DNA from 2 places in the Chryseobacterium sp. CBo1 genome. Region 1 is predicted to be linked to the other one. Evidence: riboswitches for the same ligand, from Rfam matches in the RefSeq annotation. Region 1 holds a riboswitch; the other holds the start of a gene.
The links. A riboswitch is a leader RNA that binds a small molecule or an ion and turns the genes downstream of it on or off. The one in region 1 is predicted to bind thiamine pyrophosphate.
Positions count from the first base shown of each region.

Region 2: it holds a riboswitch for thiamine pyrophosphate, as region 1 does, so the genes downstream of both, thiM (hydroxyethylthiazole kinase) here and BA768_RS06955 (TonB-dependent receptor) in region 1, are expected to answer to the same signal.

Region 1 covers NZ_MAUH01000008.1:84,815-92,717, reverse strand. The annotation lists gene BA768_RS06970 (hypothetical protein) at 1-1,239, shown strand, start outside; gene BA768_RS06965 (bifunctional aconitate hydratase 2/2-methylisocitrate dehydratase) at 1,326-4,106, opposite strand; gene BA768_RS06960 (WG repeat-containing protein) at 4,421-5,188, shown strand; TPP riboswitch at 5,259-5,352, shown strand; gene BA768_RS06955 (TonB-dependent receptor) at 5,457-7,559, shown strand; gene BA768_RS06950 (hypothetical protein) at 7,794-7,903, shown strand, end outside.
Region 2 covers NZ_MAUH01000056.1:166,849-174,751, forward strand. The annotation lists gene BA768_RS18595 (NUDIX hydrolase) at 1-20, opposite strand, end outside; gene BA768_RS18600 (DMT family transporter) at 146-478, shown strand; gene BA768_RS18605 (ClpXP adapter SpxH family protein) at 559-1,485, opposite strand; gene BA768_RS18610 (winged helix-turn-helix transcriptional regulator) at 1,763-2,137, shown strand; gene BA768_RS18615 (DUF3817 domain-containing protein) at 2,267-2,566, shown strand; gene tenA (thiaminase II) at 2,671-3,318, opposite strand; gene thiD (bifunctional hydroxymethylpyrimidine kinase/phosphomethylpyrimidine kinase) at 3,305-4,138, opposite strand; gene thiE (thiamine phosphate synthase) at 4,135-4,770, opposite strand; gene thiM (hydroxyethylthiazole kinase) at 4,767-5,564, opposite strand; TPP riboswitch at 5,631-5,723, opposite strand; gene BA768_RS18640 (DUF4272 domain-containing protein) at 5,935-6,576, shown strand; gene BA768_RS18645 (TonB-dependent receptor) at 6,744-7,903, shown strand, end outside.

The DNA of each region.
Region 1 (7,903 bases):
ATGAATAAATTTTTAGAAACTTCAAAAGGGAATGATCTTGTTTATGAAAATACAAATTACAAAGTCTTTTATAAAAGCTTTGGAGAATGGGGTGAAGCGACTTGGTTTATCAATAAAAAAGACAAATCTGAATATTTCACAAGTAAGGATGGGAAAGATGTGAATTTCTTAAATGGAAAATTTTATATTACAAATCTTAGTTCAATATGGGAAATTGAAAATCCAAGAAAACTCGATAAATGCGAACCTGATCAATATTATGATGTAATTAATAATAAAAAGTTTGGAATGTTTACTTCCTATGATAATGATAAGGGAATTAATCTAATTTTCAAAGACACGGTTGTATATGATTCTTATGATCCAGGGACTCCAGTTGGAAGTTTAAATTATGCTTTTGTAACTTCCTTTGTCACGAATGATAAATTATTTCAAATTACACAATTGAAAGATAAGACAGCGATTACAAGAATTAACAACGGTAATGTTGAAGTGGTCTACAAATTTGATGAGAAATATAATTTTTTTTCTTGGCGTAATCAATTCAGAAATACGGAAAACAGTAATAAATTTTTAAAATTTAGAAATGGCTACAATTCGTTTGGTTTTTTTGAAGCTGAAAGAGAAGATGTGAATATAACAAAAGTACAATTCGAATATGATACTTTGCAATACGTTAAATCTGATAATATTGTAAGCTTAATTTCTATTCTTGCTCAAAGAAATGAAGTTTCAAAAAACGATATTGTTGGCTTTGAAAAGTCAACAAAAGGAACTGATTTACTGAAATACAAGAGTAATATTAACCACAACTATTATTATCCAAGAAAATACAAAGATGTTAATGTTCAAACCATAAATTTTTTAAAATCTGAGAACGAAATTTTAACACAAAACATAGACTATTTATTCACAAAAAAAGATGAACAATTAAGGGCTATTTACATTGATTATGATCAGACATTATATAACAATACTGTCGGAAAAAATTATTTTCCAATCAGAAATAATAATGTTGATTTAAGTGATGAAAAATTCAAGGAGAAACACAAAGAAATTCGTGAAAAACTAAATGAAATTGGACAACAGATTGTTGTAAAGCCTAGAGAAAACAAAGGGACATATGAGTCGTGGATTATTAATGGATGGCGTTTTAATCTTTATAAAATCAAACCTAAAGATATTTACGGAGTAACACTTTTAATTTGTAGAGAAGAAGATTTTAATGAAAATGATTAACAAAAGTACTAAACAAAAAATGGAAGACTTCAAAAGAAATCTTCCATTTATATTTAAAAGGTCTTTCGACTTTAATTTAAAATCTATTAATGACCAACGGTTACCAATTCTTTAATCGATGGAACGAAAGTTGTCAAATCGATTCCTTCAACCGCAGCTTTGTATTCCTCAATGCTTGGAATTCTTCCCATAATTGCTGATAAAACAACAACCGGAGTTGAAGCCAATAATGATTCTCCTTTTTTACGTTCAGAATCCTCAACCACTCTTCCTTGGAAAAGACGCGTAGAAGTTGCTAAAACAGTATCTCCTTTTTCAGCTTTTTCCTGATTACCCATACAAAGGTTACAACCAGGACGCTCAAGGTACATCATATTTTCATACTGCGTACGAGCTTCGCCTTTAGGAGCATTATCATTAAATTCAAAACCAGAATATTTTTCTAATAATTCCCAGTCACCCTCAGCTTTTAATTCATCAATGATATTATAAGTAGGAGCCGCAACGACCAACGGAGCTTGGAACTCTACTTTACCGTTTTTCTGTTCAAGATTTCTCAACATCTGAGAAACAATTTTAAGATCTCCTTTGTGAACCATACAAGAACCTACGAAACCAAGATCAACTTTTTTCTCACCACCGTAGAAAGTAAGATCTCTGATCGTATCGTGCGTATATCTTTTAGAAACGTCGTCGTTATTTACATCTGGATCAGCAATCATTGGTTCAACGATAATGTCTAGGTCAACCACTACTTCTGCATAATATTTTGCATTTGCATCCGGAGTCAAAGCTGGTTTGTCACCCGTCCTGATTTCCTCGATTCTTTTATTTGCTTTGTTGATTAGACCTTGAAGAACATGATTATGATTATCCATTCCTTTGTCGATCATAATCTGGATTCTGCTTTTCGCAATTTCCAGTGATTCAATCAAAGTATCGTCTTCAGAAATACAGATAGAAGCTTTGGCTTTCATTTCTGCAGTCCAGTCTGTAAATGTAAACGCTTGATCAGCAGGAAGTGTTCCGATGTGGACCTCGATAATTCTACCTTGGAAAACGTTTTCTCCATCAAATTGCTTCAACATCTGAGCCTGAGTTGCGTGAACCACATCACGGAAGTCCATGTGCTCTTTCATGTCTCCTTTGAAAGTCACTTTCACAGATTCAGGAATCGGCATTGAAGCTTCACCTGTTGCCAAAGCAAGAGCTACTGTTCCGGAGTCAGCTCCGAAAGCAACCCCTTTAGACATTCTTGTGTGAGAGTCACCTCCAATGATGATTGCCCATTCGTCAACCGTAATATCATTAAGAACTTTGTGAATAACGTCGGTCATTGCATGATATTCACCTTTCGGGTCACGAGCTGTGATCACTCCGAAATCGTTCATAAATTTCATTAATTTAGGGATATTCGCCTGCGCTTTTTTATCCCAAACCGAAGCTGTATGGCAACCTGACTGATAAGCTCCGTCTACGATTGGAGAAATCACGGTTGCAGCCATAGATTCTAATTCCTGAGCAGTCATCAAACCTGTTGTATCCTGAGAACCAACAATGTTTACTTCTACACGAACGTCTGAACCTGCATGTAATAATTTACCTTCAGTAACACCTACTGCATTTCTGTTGAAGATTTTTTCAACAGCCGTCAAACCTTGTCCTTCAATAGAAATTTCTTTAGAAGGAGCGAAAACTGTCGGCGCTGTAATTCCTAAAGTTTTTGCCGCAAAAGTCTGGATTTTTTTACCGAAAACGATGGCGTAAGAACCACCTGCTTTGATAAATTCTAATTTTTGAGGAGTAAATGATTTTGAAATATCTTTCAGTTCAGTTTCTCCGTTGTATAATTTTTTTTCTTTGGTATTGATTGTTAGAACAGTTCCTGTAGCAACAGAATATTTTTCTTCTAAAACAATGTCACCATTTTCATTACGAACAGGGTTTCCGTTTTCGTCAACTTTTTTCACCCAGTTTTGTAGGTCAATACCGATACCTCCGGTTACATCAACTGTCGTTAAGAAAATTGGAGAAATACCGTTTGTTCCAGCTACAATCGGAGCGATGTTTACGAAAGGTACATAAGGACTTGCCTGTTTTCCTGTCCAAAGCGCTACGTTGTTTACACCCGACATACGAGAAGAACCAACTCCCATTGTTCCTTTTTCAGCGATCAACATAACACTTGCATCGGGATGTTGAGCCTGTAAAGCTTTGATTTGTTCCTGAGCTTCAGGAGTAATCATACATTTTCCATGCAATTCTCTGTCTGAACGAGAGTGCGCCTGATTTCCGGGAGACAATAAATCAGTAGAAATATCACCTTCACCAGCGATGAAAGTAACCACTTTGATTTCTTCCGCAACTTCCGGAAGTTTAGTGAAAAACTCTGCCTTTGCATAGCTTTCCAAAATATCTTTAGCGATAGCGTTACCCGCTTCGTAAGCTCCTTTCAAACGAGCTGTATCAGCATCATACAAATAAACTTGAGTTTTAAGAACTTCAGCAGCCTGTTTTGCAACAACTTCATCATTACTTAAAGCCAAATAAAGTAAAACTTCAATTGACGGACCTCCTTTCATGTGAGATAGAAGCTCAAAAGCAAAAGCCGGAGTGATTTCTTCAACCACAGATTCGCCAAGAATAATTTCTTTTAAAAATTTAGCCTTTACACCTGCAGCACTTGTTGTACCCGGTAAAGTATTGTAAATGAAAAATTTTAGAGAATCAGTTCTGTGCTCGTTAGCTGTGTCTTTAATCTGCTCAATAATTGCGCTTAGCAATTCAGCACCGTCGATTGGTTTTGGGTGAAGACCCTGTGTTTTTCTTTCCTCGATTTCTTGGATGTAATCCTGATAAATATTCATAATGATAGAAGTCTTTTCAAATTTAAATAGACCATAGAACAATGTCGTGTTTAATCCTTGCGGTATTTGTAGCGAATGAGCTATAATCTGTAAATTTTAAGTGTTGTTTGATTTTGTTTTTAAACCTATTAAAGATGGCGGTTCCTATAACTGTAATGTCAAAAATCAATTCTTTAAAATGTTTTTCTATATCAAACACTTAAAAATGTTCCCAAAAATACGGAATTTTAATTTTTTTTTTGGTTTAAATTATTTAGATTCTATATAAATATCAATTTTATATTTTCTATTTTTGACACAAAATACATTGAGTGATGATTTTAGGAAAACTGAAACTTGGATTTTTTATAACATTAGCTGTTTTTGCTTCTGCTCAGTCTAAGTATTTGAAAGGTAAAGGTTTAGCTAAATCGAAAACTGCTGTTTCTTCAAAGGTTTCAAAAAAATCGGGATCTGATTTACCGGTTGTTAATGAAAATATACCATTGCTGATTCCGCAAAAAAAGAACGGAAAATCTGGTTTTGTTAATCAGAAGAGCCGATTTGTGATTCAGCCGGAATATGATTTGGTGATGTTTTTTGGTGAAGACTGTAATCTTCTGAACTCTCCGAATGAGAAAATCAGAAAGTTCGGAACTAATGATTTTGCAACTGTTGAGAAAAACGGAATTACTTTCAGGATCAATAAATCCGGAAAAAGGGTCTATCAGTATAAAAATGATGATTTGGGAAAGTGTAATCTTACGTTGCAGAAAGCATTATTCCATGCCTATATTCTTCACGGAAAATATGGGATTATTGAAGATTCAAAGTTTAAAAATCCTTCAGATCGCAGCCAGTTTGCAATTTATCCTGATTATCAGTATCTCTATATTATGGAGGGAGATGATGTTGCCAATCCTATGATTGTTGCCACTTATAATGATAAATTTGGAGTGATTGATGTCAATAATAAAATTGTAATTCCTTTTGAATATTCAGATATAAAAAGAAATTACAGCTGGAAATTGGGAAAAATGTTTGAAGTAACCAAAGACGATAAAAATTATTATTATATCGATTCCGACAACCGTTCGTATTAGATTTAAATAAAAATTTAGACGAAAATGTTTTCGTTGATCTAGGTTTAAATATTTTTTGTAATTTTGCCGCTGAAATTAAAGGGGTGCCCCAATCGGAGCTGAGATTATACCCAATGAACCTGGAACAGGTAATGCTGTTTAGGGAAATTTGAAAATGAGCAATGAATAATAAGCAATTAGTAATACAATAAATTACTTATTACCAATCACTCATTACTTATATCATAATCGCCCCTTTTATTCCATTAAATTTTTAAAATTTATAAGAATGAAAGGATTATTTTTTTTAGGACTTACCGCAAGTTCACTGAGTTTTGCACAAACTCACAATTCCGATTCTCTGAAAGCCAGAGATATTGAAGCTGTAAACTTCACCAAAAGACTTCCTGTCGCAAAAGAAATCATCAATGTTCAAAAAGATGTCGACAGTAGAAATCTCGGACAGGATTTACCGATTCTTCTGAAAAATCAAATCTCAATTATTTCAACTTCCGATGCAGGAAATGGTGTAGGATACACCGGTTTTAGAATTCGTGGAGTTGCCGGAAGGGGAATTAATGTCATGATGAATGGCGTTCCGTTCAATGATTCCGAAAGCCAGGGAACTTTTTTTGTGAATGTTCCGGATTTAACGAGCTCTGCGTCGCAAATCGTTATTCAAAGAGGAGTTGGAACTTCCAACAACGGTGTTTCTGCCTTCGGAGCGAGCATCAATGTGATTTCAAAAGAACCGGAAGACAAGTTTTATTTTAAAACAGATGACAGTTACGGTTCATTCAATACCTACAAATATTCTGCGGAAATAGGTTCCGGAAAATTCTGGAAAGACCGTATTTCTGTGATGGGAAGATATACCAACATTCATTCTGACGGATATATTGATAGAGCTGCTTCGGATTTGAATTCTTACAACTTCACTGCTTTATTTGAAGAAGGAAAAACAAAACTTCGCCTGATGGCTTTTGGCGGAAAAGAAAAAACATACCAAGCTTGGAATGGCGTAGACAGACAAACCTGGGAAACCAACCCAAGAACCAATTTGTCAGGAGCAATTTATGATGCAAACTGGGAAAATGTAGTTGGTTTTTATGATAACGAAACGGATAATTACAGACAAAATCACTATCAATTACTTTGGGAGCAAGGTTTAAACGAAAAGTGGAATCTTGAAACAACGCTTCATTACACAAAAGGAAGAGGCTATTATGAAAACTACAAACAGGGTGATCCTTATGCAAGATATAATTTGCCTGATTTTAACGGAAACGAATATTCAGATTTTATCAGAAAAAAATGGCTGAATAATGATTTTTATGGGATCGTTTCTACGTTATATGGGAAATTCAACAATCTGGATCTGAATTTTGGAGTTGTTGGAAACCAATATTACGGAAGACATTATGGAAACGTGAAAGATGTTTTCTTTGCTGAAATTCCGCAACATGAGTATTACCGAAATCGTTCGGTGAAGAATGAAGTTGCAGGTTTTGCAAAAGCTTTGGTGAAAGTAAATGATTTTGAATTCTTCGGAGATTTGCAATTGAGAAATATCGATTATGACACCAAAATTTTAATGGAAGGTGATGGTGAAGGTGCAGATCTGAAAAAGAACTGGCTGTTCTTCAATCCGAAGGCGGGAATCAATTATAGATTAGGAAACGGAAAAGTATTTGTTTCTTATGCTCATGCGCAAAGAGAGCCGAACAGAGATGATTTAATTTCCGATAATGATGTTAAAGCAGAGAAACTGCACGATTTCGAAGCGGGTATTGAAAAACAGTTTGGTCCGGTTGCTTTTACCGCAAACCTTTATTATATGTATTATCTGAATCAGTTGGTTTTAAACGGACAGATCAGTAACATCGGAGAATTTATCAGAACCAATTCCGGGAAAAGTTATCGAAGAGGAATTGAGGTGGGCGCTTTGGCGAAACTTTCAAAACAATGGGAAGTTTCCGGAAATGTAAGTTTAAGCCAGAACAAAAATCAGGATTTCAGAATTGAAAATGAAAAAGGAACAACAAACCTTGGAAATACAGAAATCTCTTTTTCACCTAATGTTATTGCCAATTTAAGTTTGAAATTTAATCCCACGAAAAACTTTCAGTTCTCTTTGATGAATCAGTATGTAGGAAAACAGTATCTGGATAATACGGAAACTGCCGATTTACAGCTGAAGGATTATCTTCTTACAGATTTTAATGCACAGTATCAGTTTAAAATTTCGAAACACGATGTTGCTTTGAAGCTTTTGGTAAATAATATTTTCGATCAGAAATATGTGAATAACGGTTATGTTTATAACGGTCCGATTTATTTTGCTCAGGCAGGAACCAATTTTATGTTCGGAATCAGCTGGAAGATTCAGTAATATAATAAGACACCATTTTACATTTTATATAGTAGTTAGATTTTCTAATTAAATTTTTTTAAGACTGTTTCGGCAGTCTTTTTTATTAGATTTAAATTTAAAATTAAATAAAATCTGTGTAAATCAGTGTAATCTGTGGGAGACTAAACAACAATATTCATTTATGATTTTAACATTTTAAACTCAAAATAAATCTCTCAAAAAGTCACGAAAAAGTCATAAATTTGCGGTCAAATGAATATTTCAGCTTACATTTTAGAATATCTGAAGCAATTCGGAACAGTTGTAGTTCCGCAGTTTGGTGTTTTCTCACTCGAAAATTCCAAGGCAGTTATCAATTCTGA
Region 2 (7,903 bases), on a different contig from region 1:
TGAATAAAATTAGAATTCATGGAGTTTGTTATTAAGTACAAAGATAGTAACCAAAAAATAGGACTGAGAAAAAATGGTTGAATTTTTAGAGAATTTAAATTTTATCAGAACCTGTTTTTTCAAAGAAATCCATAAATTTATTGACATGAAAAACTATCTATTTTTAGCTTTGGCAATACTCTGTGAATCTGTGGCAACATCATTTCTAAAAGCTTCTGAAGGTTTCACAAAACCATTGCAGACCATAATTTTTGTAGTTGCAATGTCTGCATCATTTTATCTTCTCACTCATGCTATAAAAGTTATTCCCATCGGAATCGCTTATGCAATCTGGTCTGCGGTAGGTATCGTTTTGATTTCTCTGGTGGGATATTTTGTTTACAAACAGACTTTGGATCTTCCTGCAATACTAGGAATTGCCCTGATTATTGTTGGAGTTATTATCATTAATGTTTTTTCGAAATCTGCGTCACATTAAAATATTTAAATAAAATAAGATTTAAAAAGGCATGAAAATAAAATTCATGCCTTTTCTTTATTGATATCTTGTGAAATGGTTTATTCTTCGATGACTTTTACAGTCCATAAAGAACCGTTTTTCGTCGTGAGTTTTTTCAGTTTTCCTTTTACGAAAAGGTCATCCAGTTTTTTTTCGCTTTCAATTTTATTTAAACCTGATAATTCAGCAAATTCTTTGGCTGTAAGCGACGGATATTTTTCAAACAGAGATTCCCAATTTTTCGAATACTCTTTCTTCTTGGCATTAGGAAACATTTTCAGCACTGCGGTTTCGTAGAAGGGATAAGGTTTTGTACCGTAAATCATTTCTTTATTTCCCGAATCATTCATGAAAAATATTGACGGAAATCCTCTTACTCCGTTTTCCTTTGCCAATTTTAAATCTTCATCAAAAAGTATCTTTCCACTCCCTTCAAAATCAGTTTTTAACTGGGTTACATCAAGTCCTACCCTTTCTGCAGCTGTTGCAATATGTTCCCATTTTGCAATATTTTTTTTATTCAGAAACAGCATTTCACGCATTTCTCTCATCAAAAGAACTGCTTTCTCTTTACTTTGAATCTGTGCTGCTTTAAAAGCTATTGAAGGAGGATAAGAAGAATCCAATGGATCTTCCAGCCATACATCGCCGTCAATAGGCATTTCGTAATGTAGACTTACTTCGTCCCAGTGATGCGCCACATCAGAAGGTTTACTTATTCCTCCACTGTTATAACTCCAGTCCGGAAGTAATCCTCCCATTCTGTAATCTATTTCAATATCGTTGCCGTATTCCAGTTTCAATTTTCTCAGTTGAGGCTCAATTCCCCAGCAAGACGAGCAGATAGGATCGGTAAAATAAACAATCTTCACGGGTTTATCAGATTTCTCGGATTTTATTTTTACGGTATCATTATTTTCCGGAACTCCACAAACACCTTCTGTCGGGTCACAAATAAGCGGATTATTAAGAGAATCTGTGGTCATTTTTTTTACATCTTTTGTTTGTCCTGAGCAATACAATGTATTTATCAATAAATAAACAATTATTGAGATTTTAATTTTCATCAGCTCAAATCGAAAAATCTTTTTTCATCATTTGTGTTTTTAAGAACGATGCCTAGTCGTTAATATTTACATATCGCTGCAAATTTAATTGGCAATTCGTAAAAAAACATCCTAAGTTTCCTTTTGGAAACTACTTTCCTCTATGAAACTGATATTAAATTTTTTACATTTGCAAATATCAATTTATCATAAGACAATGAAGAAAGAACCTGAATTTAACAATAATAGAATTTGTGAAAAAAGAATTTTGGCCATCAAAGATACCATGGAGATCCTTTCTGGGAAATGGAAATTTCATATTTTGGGTACTTTAATGTTGGGAGAGAAACTACGCTTTATGGATTTGGTAAGGGAAGTTGACGGGATCGGTTCAAAAATGCTTTCTAAAGAATTGCAGGATATGGAAATGAATCATTTAATCATTCGTACTGTTCTCAATACCAAACCTGTTACTGTTGAATATCAAATCACAGAACACGGCAAAACGCTGAGCTCTGTCATTGATGAAATCGCAAAATGGGGGATTGATTACAGGGCAAAATTCCATAAAAAAACCGAGCAGATTGATTGAATCTCTTCTGCAAGCAATTCAAAAATTTACTGTTTTAAAAATAAGATTTGAATCAGATTAATATTTATTATTTTTCCAGATAAATTTATTAATCTGGCTTATTTCACATTATTTTTGCAAACATAGTTAATGAATCATATGATCAATTTATACCGCAAAACGGCTATTATCGAAGGAATTTCCTATCTAATTTTACTTTTTATAGCCATGCCTATAAAATACATTTTCGATATTCCGGAACCTGTAAAATATTTTGGCTGGATTCACGGAGTTTTATTTTTGTTTTATATGGCTGTATTGATCATCGCTGCTGTGAATTACAAATGGAGTATCAAAAGAATTGTGATCTACGTTATAGGGTCTGTATTACCTTTTGTACCATTCATCTTAGATAAGAATTTAAAGAAGGAATATGCTCAAGCTAAATAAAAATGAGAGTATTTCTACTCCCATTTTTATATTTTTTTAAAAATTTTAGATTTACAATAAATTTCATTTTTTTAAAAGCATGTTAAAGAAAATTTCGCTTTAAGCTACCAAACTTTCAAATCATACGCCGCCTGCCAAAATTGAAATTCAAGACGTGAAGCGGTTACAAATGCTTCATTCATTCGGTTTCTTATTTCCAGGGTTGTATTTTCAGCAGCTTTATTGCAAATTTCGATTGCTGTTTTAACAGCATTGGCAAAATCTTCTCCTCCATACGTTTCAATCCAGCTTTGGAAAGGATTTTCTGATGTTTGTTCAAGATTTAAAATATAATCTCCTACTTCCTTATAAATCCAGAAACAAGGTAAAGTTGCAGCCATCGCTACTTCAACAGGTTCAAAAGCGGCCGTACTTTTTAAAAAATGAATATAGTGATGACAAACAGGCTCTAAAATTCCTTTGCCTGAAATTTCAAATTCTTTAAAATAAGATTCGTGCAAAGCATTTTCAACAACAATCGCATTTTCGGCAAATCTCATATAAGTCAAGGCATCTTCAACCTGATGAGCCTTGCTGCCGATCATTGCCAAAGCTCTTCCGAAATGCTCAAGATACAATGAATCCTGCGCAATGTAAAACTGAAACTTTTCTTTTTCTAAGCTCCCATCTGATAATTCTTTAATAAAAGGCATTTCGATGATATCGTTGTAAATATTGTCAATAGATTTCCAGGCATTTTCAGACCAATTCATTTTTGATAAGTTTTTGAGGATTAAAAAAGTGATTTAAAGGGCCGTTTCCTTTTCCGGTCTGCACATCGCTTCCTTTAAGAACTGCTTCAGAAACATAATACTGAGCAAAAGCTACCGCTTCATCCATCGATTTTCCACGGGCTATAAAAGAAGCAATCGCAGATGATAATGTACAACCCGATCCGTGTGTGTTTTTGGTGTCAACTTTTTCAGATTTGAAAGTCTGATAATCGTTTTGATCATTATACAAAAGGGAGGTAATCATTTCTGTTTCCAGATGACCGCCTTTCAATAAGATATTTTTACAACCTAATTCTTTTATTCGCTCTCCTGCAATTTTCATATCATCCAAATTTTTCACCTCCATCTTTGCTAAAATCGCTGCTTCATCCATATTCGGAGTAATGATATCTGAAATTGGGAATAATTTTTCAATAATGGTTTCAATCGTCTTTTCCTCGATCAACCGATGTCCACTTGTTGCCACCATTACAGGATCGAATACAATCGGTACTTTTTTATATTTGGCTAAAGTTTTTACAATCGTTTCAACCAGTTCCGGAGTATGAACCATCCCGATTTTAATGGCATCAGGAAAAATATCGTCTAAAATTGCTTCAATTTGTTCCGAAACCGCTTCTACAGGTATCGGGAAAATATTTCTTACGCCTTGCGTATTTTGTACAGGCAAAGCAGTCAAAACCGAAGTTGCATAACAACCCAAAGCCGAAATAGTTTTTATATCAGCCTGAATTCCTGCTCCGCCGCTTCCGTCGAAACCCGCAATGGTAAGAACGGATGGATATTTGTATTTTTTCATTTTAAGATTTCATTTTTTAGATTAAAAGCTGCTTTTTGAGGATTTTCGGCACTGCAAATTTCTGATACAACTGCTATACAATCTGCTCCCGCCTCCATGACTGATTTTGCATTTTTAAAATGAATATTTCCGATAGCAACTAAAGGTTTTTCGGTCAATTGCCTGATTTTCATTAAACCTTCCAATCCCCATTCCGTAACGGTATCTGTCTTAGTATCTGTTCTGAAAACAGGACTGATTCCTAAATAATCTGAAATAACTGTCTCCCAATTTTCTAATTGTTCCAAATACTCAATTGAATAGCCAATTATCCTATTTTGAAAAGAATTTTCTCTTAAAACTGTTGGTTGGGTGTCATTATTTCCGACATGAATTCCGAAAGCATCAATTTCTTTGGCAACAAACGCATTATCATTGATGATTAAAGGAATTCCGTGCTTGTCAGTAATTTCTTTCAGACGAATTGCTTTTTCAAGAAAATCTAGATCAGAAGCATTTTTCTCACGCAACTGAATGAGGTCTACTCCACCTAAAATTGCCTGTTCGGCAACATCCAAAAAATTTCTTCCTTTACAGTCTGTTTCTGAAATCACAAGGTATAATTGATAAGGAAAAGATTGAATCAGACTCATTTTTTAGAAACTTTTACATTTTCGAAAAATTCCTGTTCGGAAATATTATAAAGCTTATCTAAAATATTCATCTGAAGACTTCCCGGGCCTGCCGAAATTTTTTCAGCCAATTCTCCTGCAATTCCTAAAAGCACCATCGCAGCAACTGTTGATTCTGTTTTATTCTCAGCAATTGAAGCAAAAGCTCCGACAATAGCCGAAGCCGAACAACCCAATCCTGTTACTTTTGTCATAAGCGGATGTCCGTTTTCAACGAAGTACATTTCTTTATCATCGATGATAATATCTGTAGCTCCCGAAATACAGACTACAGACTGAAAGTTTTCAACAAGATATTTTGCGGCGGTAATCGCTTCATTACTTTCCGCTGTACTGTCGACTCCTTTTGTAATGGTTTTATTGGCTTTGGCTAAAGCGATAATTTCTGAAGCATTACCTCTGATCACAGTTGGTTTAAACTCTAAAAGCTTTGATAAAATTTCATCTCTAAAAGCTGTTGCTCCCGCTCCGACAGGATCTAAAACCCACATTTTTTTGGTTTGATGAGCTTCTTCTGCAACAATTAGCATAGAGTCAGACCAATATTCATCAAGTGTTCCGATATTAATGACTACAGCATTTGAAATAGAAACCATATCCTTTATTTCAGATTTTGCATGAGACATAATAGGCGATGCTCCTACTGCTAAAAGTGCATTGGCGGTGTTATTCATGACCACAAAATTGGTGATATTATGAACAAGCGGTGACTGATTTTTTACAGATTGAATGTAATTCCAAAGATTATTTTCCATTAAATTTATTTTATAAAAATGCTTTAGGAAAACAAAACAGAATAAAGAAAGAAAAACATCAAAGACCAATGTTTTCTTGCTTTTCCCTACGTCGGTGTAAGCCGTATCAGGTTCAAAGGGACTCTCTCAATTCTTTTCAGAATACCCCTAAAGCTTACAACAAAGATACAAATGTTTTAGAATTAAATCTTAAAATTATCCCTACTACATCTCAAATTTTATAATGGTTGAGCTTTTTCTCACACCCTTTTTAATATATGATTAACATCAGGAAATACCTTTTCTATTCATAGTTTTTGTATGTTAGCATTGGAAAATATAATTTATAAGTCTCAATTCAGAGATATTCACCATTATCAAATCCAATAAAATGACTGAAGAACAAAAAATTAAAGTAAGAGAACTCAATAACCAGATTATACAAAATAAAAATTACAGATTCAATTCCTGGCTTCCTGTTCTGGAAGATCCCAATACAAGAAGTTTAGAAGAAATAAAAGGCAGAATGTCTGTAATGAATGCCCTGATTAATATTTCTTTTGAAGCACCAATAAGCTACATCAGAAAATGGATTGAAAAACACAATCTCACCTCTCATCTTTCTAATTGGGAAAATGAAATTTTACTAAAAGATAATGAAGAATTAACAGATTACGAGCTCAATTCTCTACGTTGGTATCTTGAAGGACTCTGGGCTTTGATGTGGGCAACAAAAATGATTGCTGATCTTGACGAAAACCAATGGTATGGCGAAAATATGGCTATAATGCTACCCAATCTTGAGCAGGAAGAAAGCAATGAAAAAATCGATCAGTTGTCTGAACTGAGAACTGATGATGAAATTTATAATATGCTTGATCTTTACTACCGTTTTCATTGGTATTGCGTAGATGAGAGAATAAAAGGCGTAGAAGCCAAAATCAATGAAGGGCTGGTTTACGAGAGAAGAAAAGCTCTGGAATGGCTCATGAATAAAGAATCTGATTGGGATGATATTGAAATGGGAACGTAAAGAATATTTAATATTCATTAAACAATAAATCTACCACAAGCTCGTTGTTTAGGCAATTGTAAGATTTTTATTTCTCAGATTTATGATTAAAAATCAATATTCAGAATTTATTTTGTCATTCATTTAAAATAAAAACTTTCATCACTATTAAAAAATAAACTAAAAAATTGATACACAAAACATCCTTAAAAGCCGCAACCACTATCGCTGCGGTATGTTTCAGCGCAGTCGTTTTTGCACAGCAGAAATATTCGGTCAGCGGAACGGTAAAAGATCAAAAAAATGGTGAATTACTGATCGGTGTCGCCGTAAAGGTTGCGGAAGATCCTACCATTTCTGTTATTGCCAACGAATACGGATTTTACTCGCTTTCGCTTCCTAAAGGTTCATATACTTTGGTTGTTTCAAATCCCGGATTCAAAGATTTTCAGCAAATCGTGAATGTTGAAGATGATGTTAAGCTGAATCTTAAGCTCAGTCAGGAAAACGGAGAAAGGGTAAAAGAAATTGATGAAGTGGTAATTTCTGCCGTGAAAAAAGACAAAAATCTCACATCTGCACAAATGGGAACCGAGACTCTGAGCATTAAGCAGATTGATAAACTTCCCGTTCTGTTTGGTGAAAAAGATGTGATGAAAACCATTCAGCTTTTACCCGGAATTAAAAGTAACGGTGAGGGAAGCAGCGGTTTTTCTGTAAGAGGTGGTGCGACCGATCAGAATTTGATTTTACTGGATGAAGCAGCAGTTTATAATGCATCGCATTTACTTGGATTCTTCAGTACCTTCAACAGCGATGCTTTGAAAGATGTGAGTATCATCAAAGGAAACAGTCCGGCTCAGTATGGCGGTCGACTTTCATCAGTTTTAGATGTGAAAATGAAAGACGGAAACAATAAAGATTACAACGTCAACGGCGGAATCGGATTAATCAGCAGCAGATTAAGCGTTGAAGGACCGATTCAGAAAGAAAAGTCTTCATTTATTGTTTCTGGAAGACGAACCTATGCGGATGTATTTTTAAAAGCAACCGATGATTTTAAGGACAGTAAATTATATTTTTATGATCTTAATTTAAAAGCCAATTATCAGATTAATGATAATAACCGTTTGTATTTATCGGGATATTTTGGAAGAGATGTTTTAGGTTTGGGTGATACATTTTCAACCGATTGGGGAAATACGACAGCAACTTTGCGTTGGAACAGCATTATCAACAACAAATTATTCTCCAACACGTCATTCATTTACAGCAACTACAATTATAATGTTGCGTTAAGCAGCAACAACAATACTTTCGGGCTAGATTCTGAAATTGAAGACTGGAA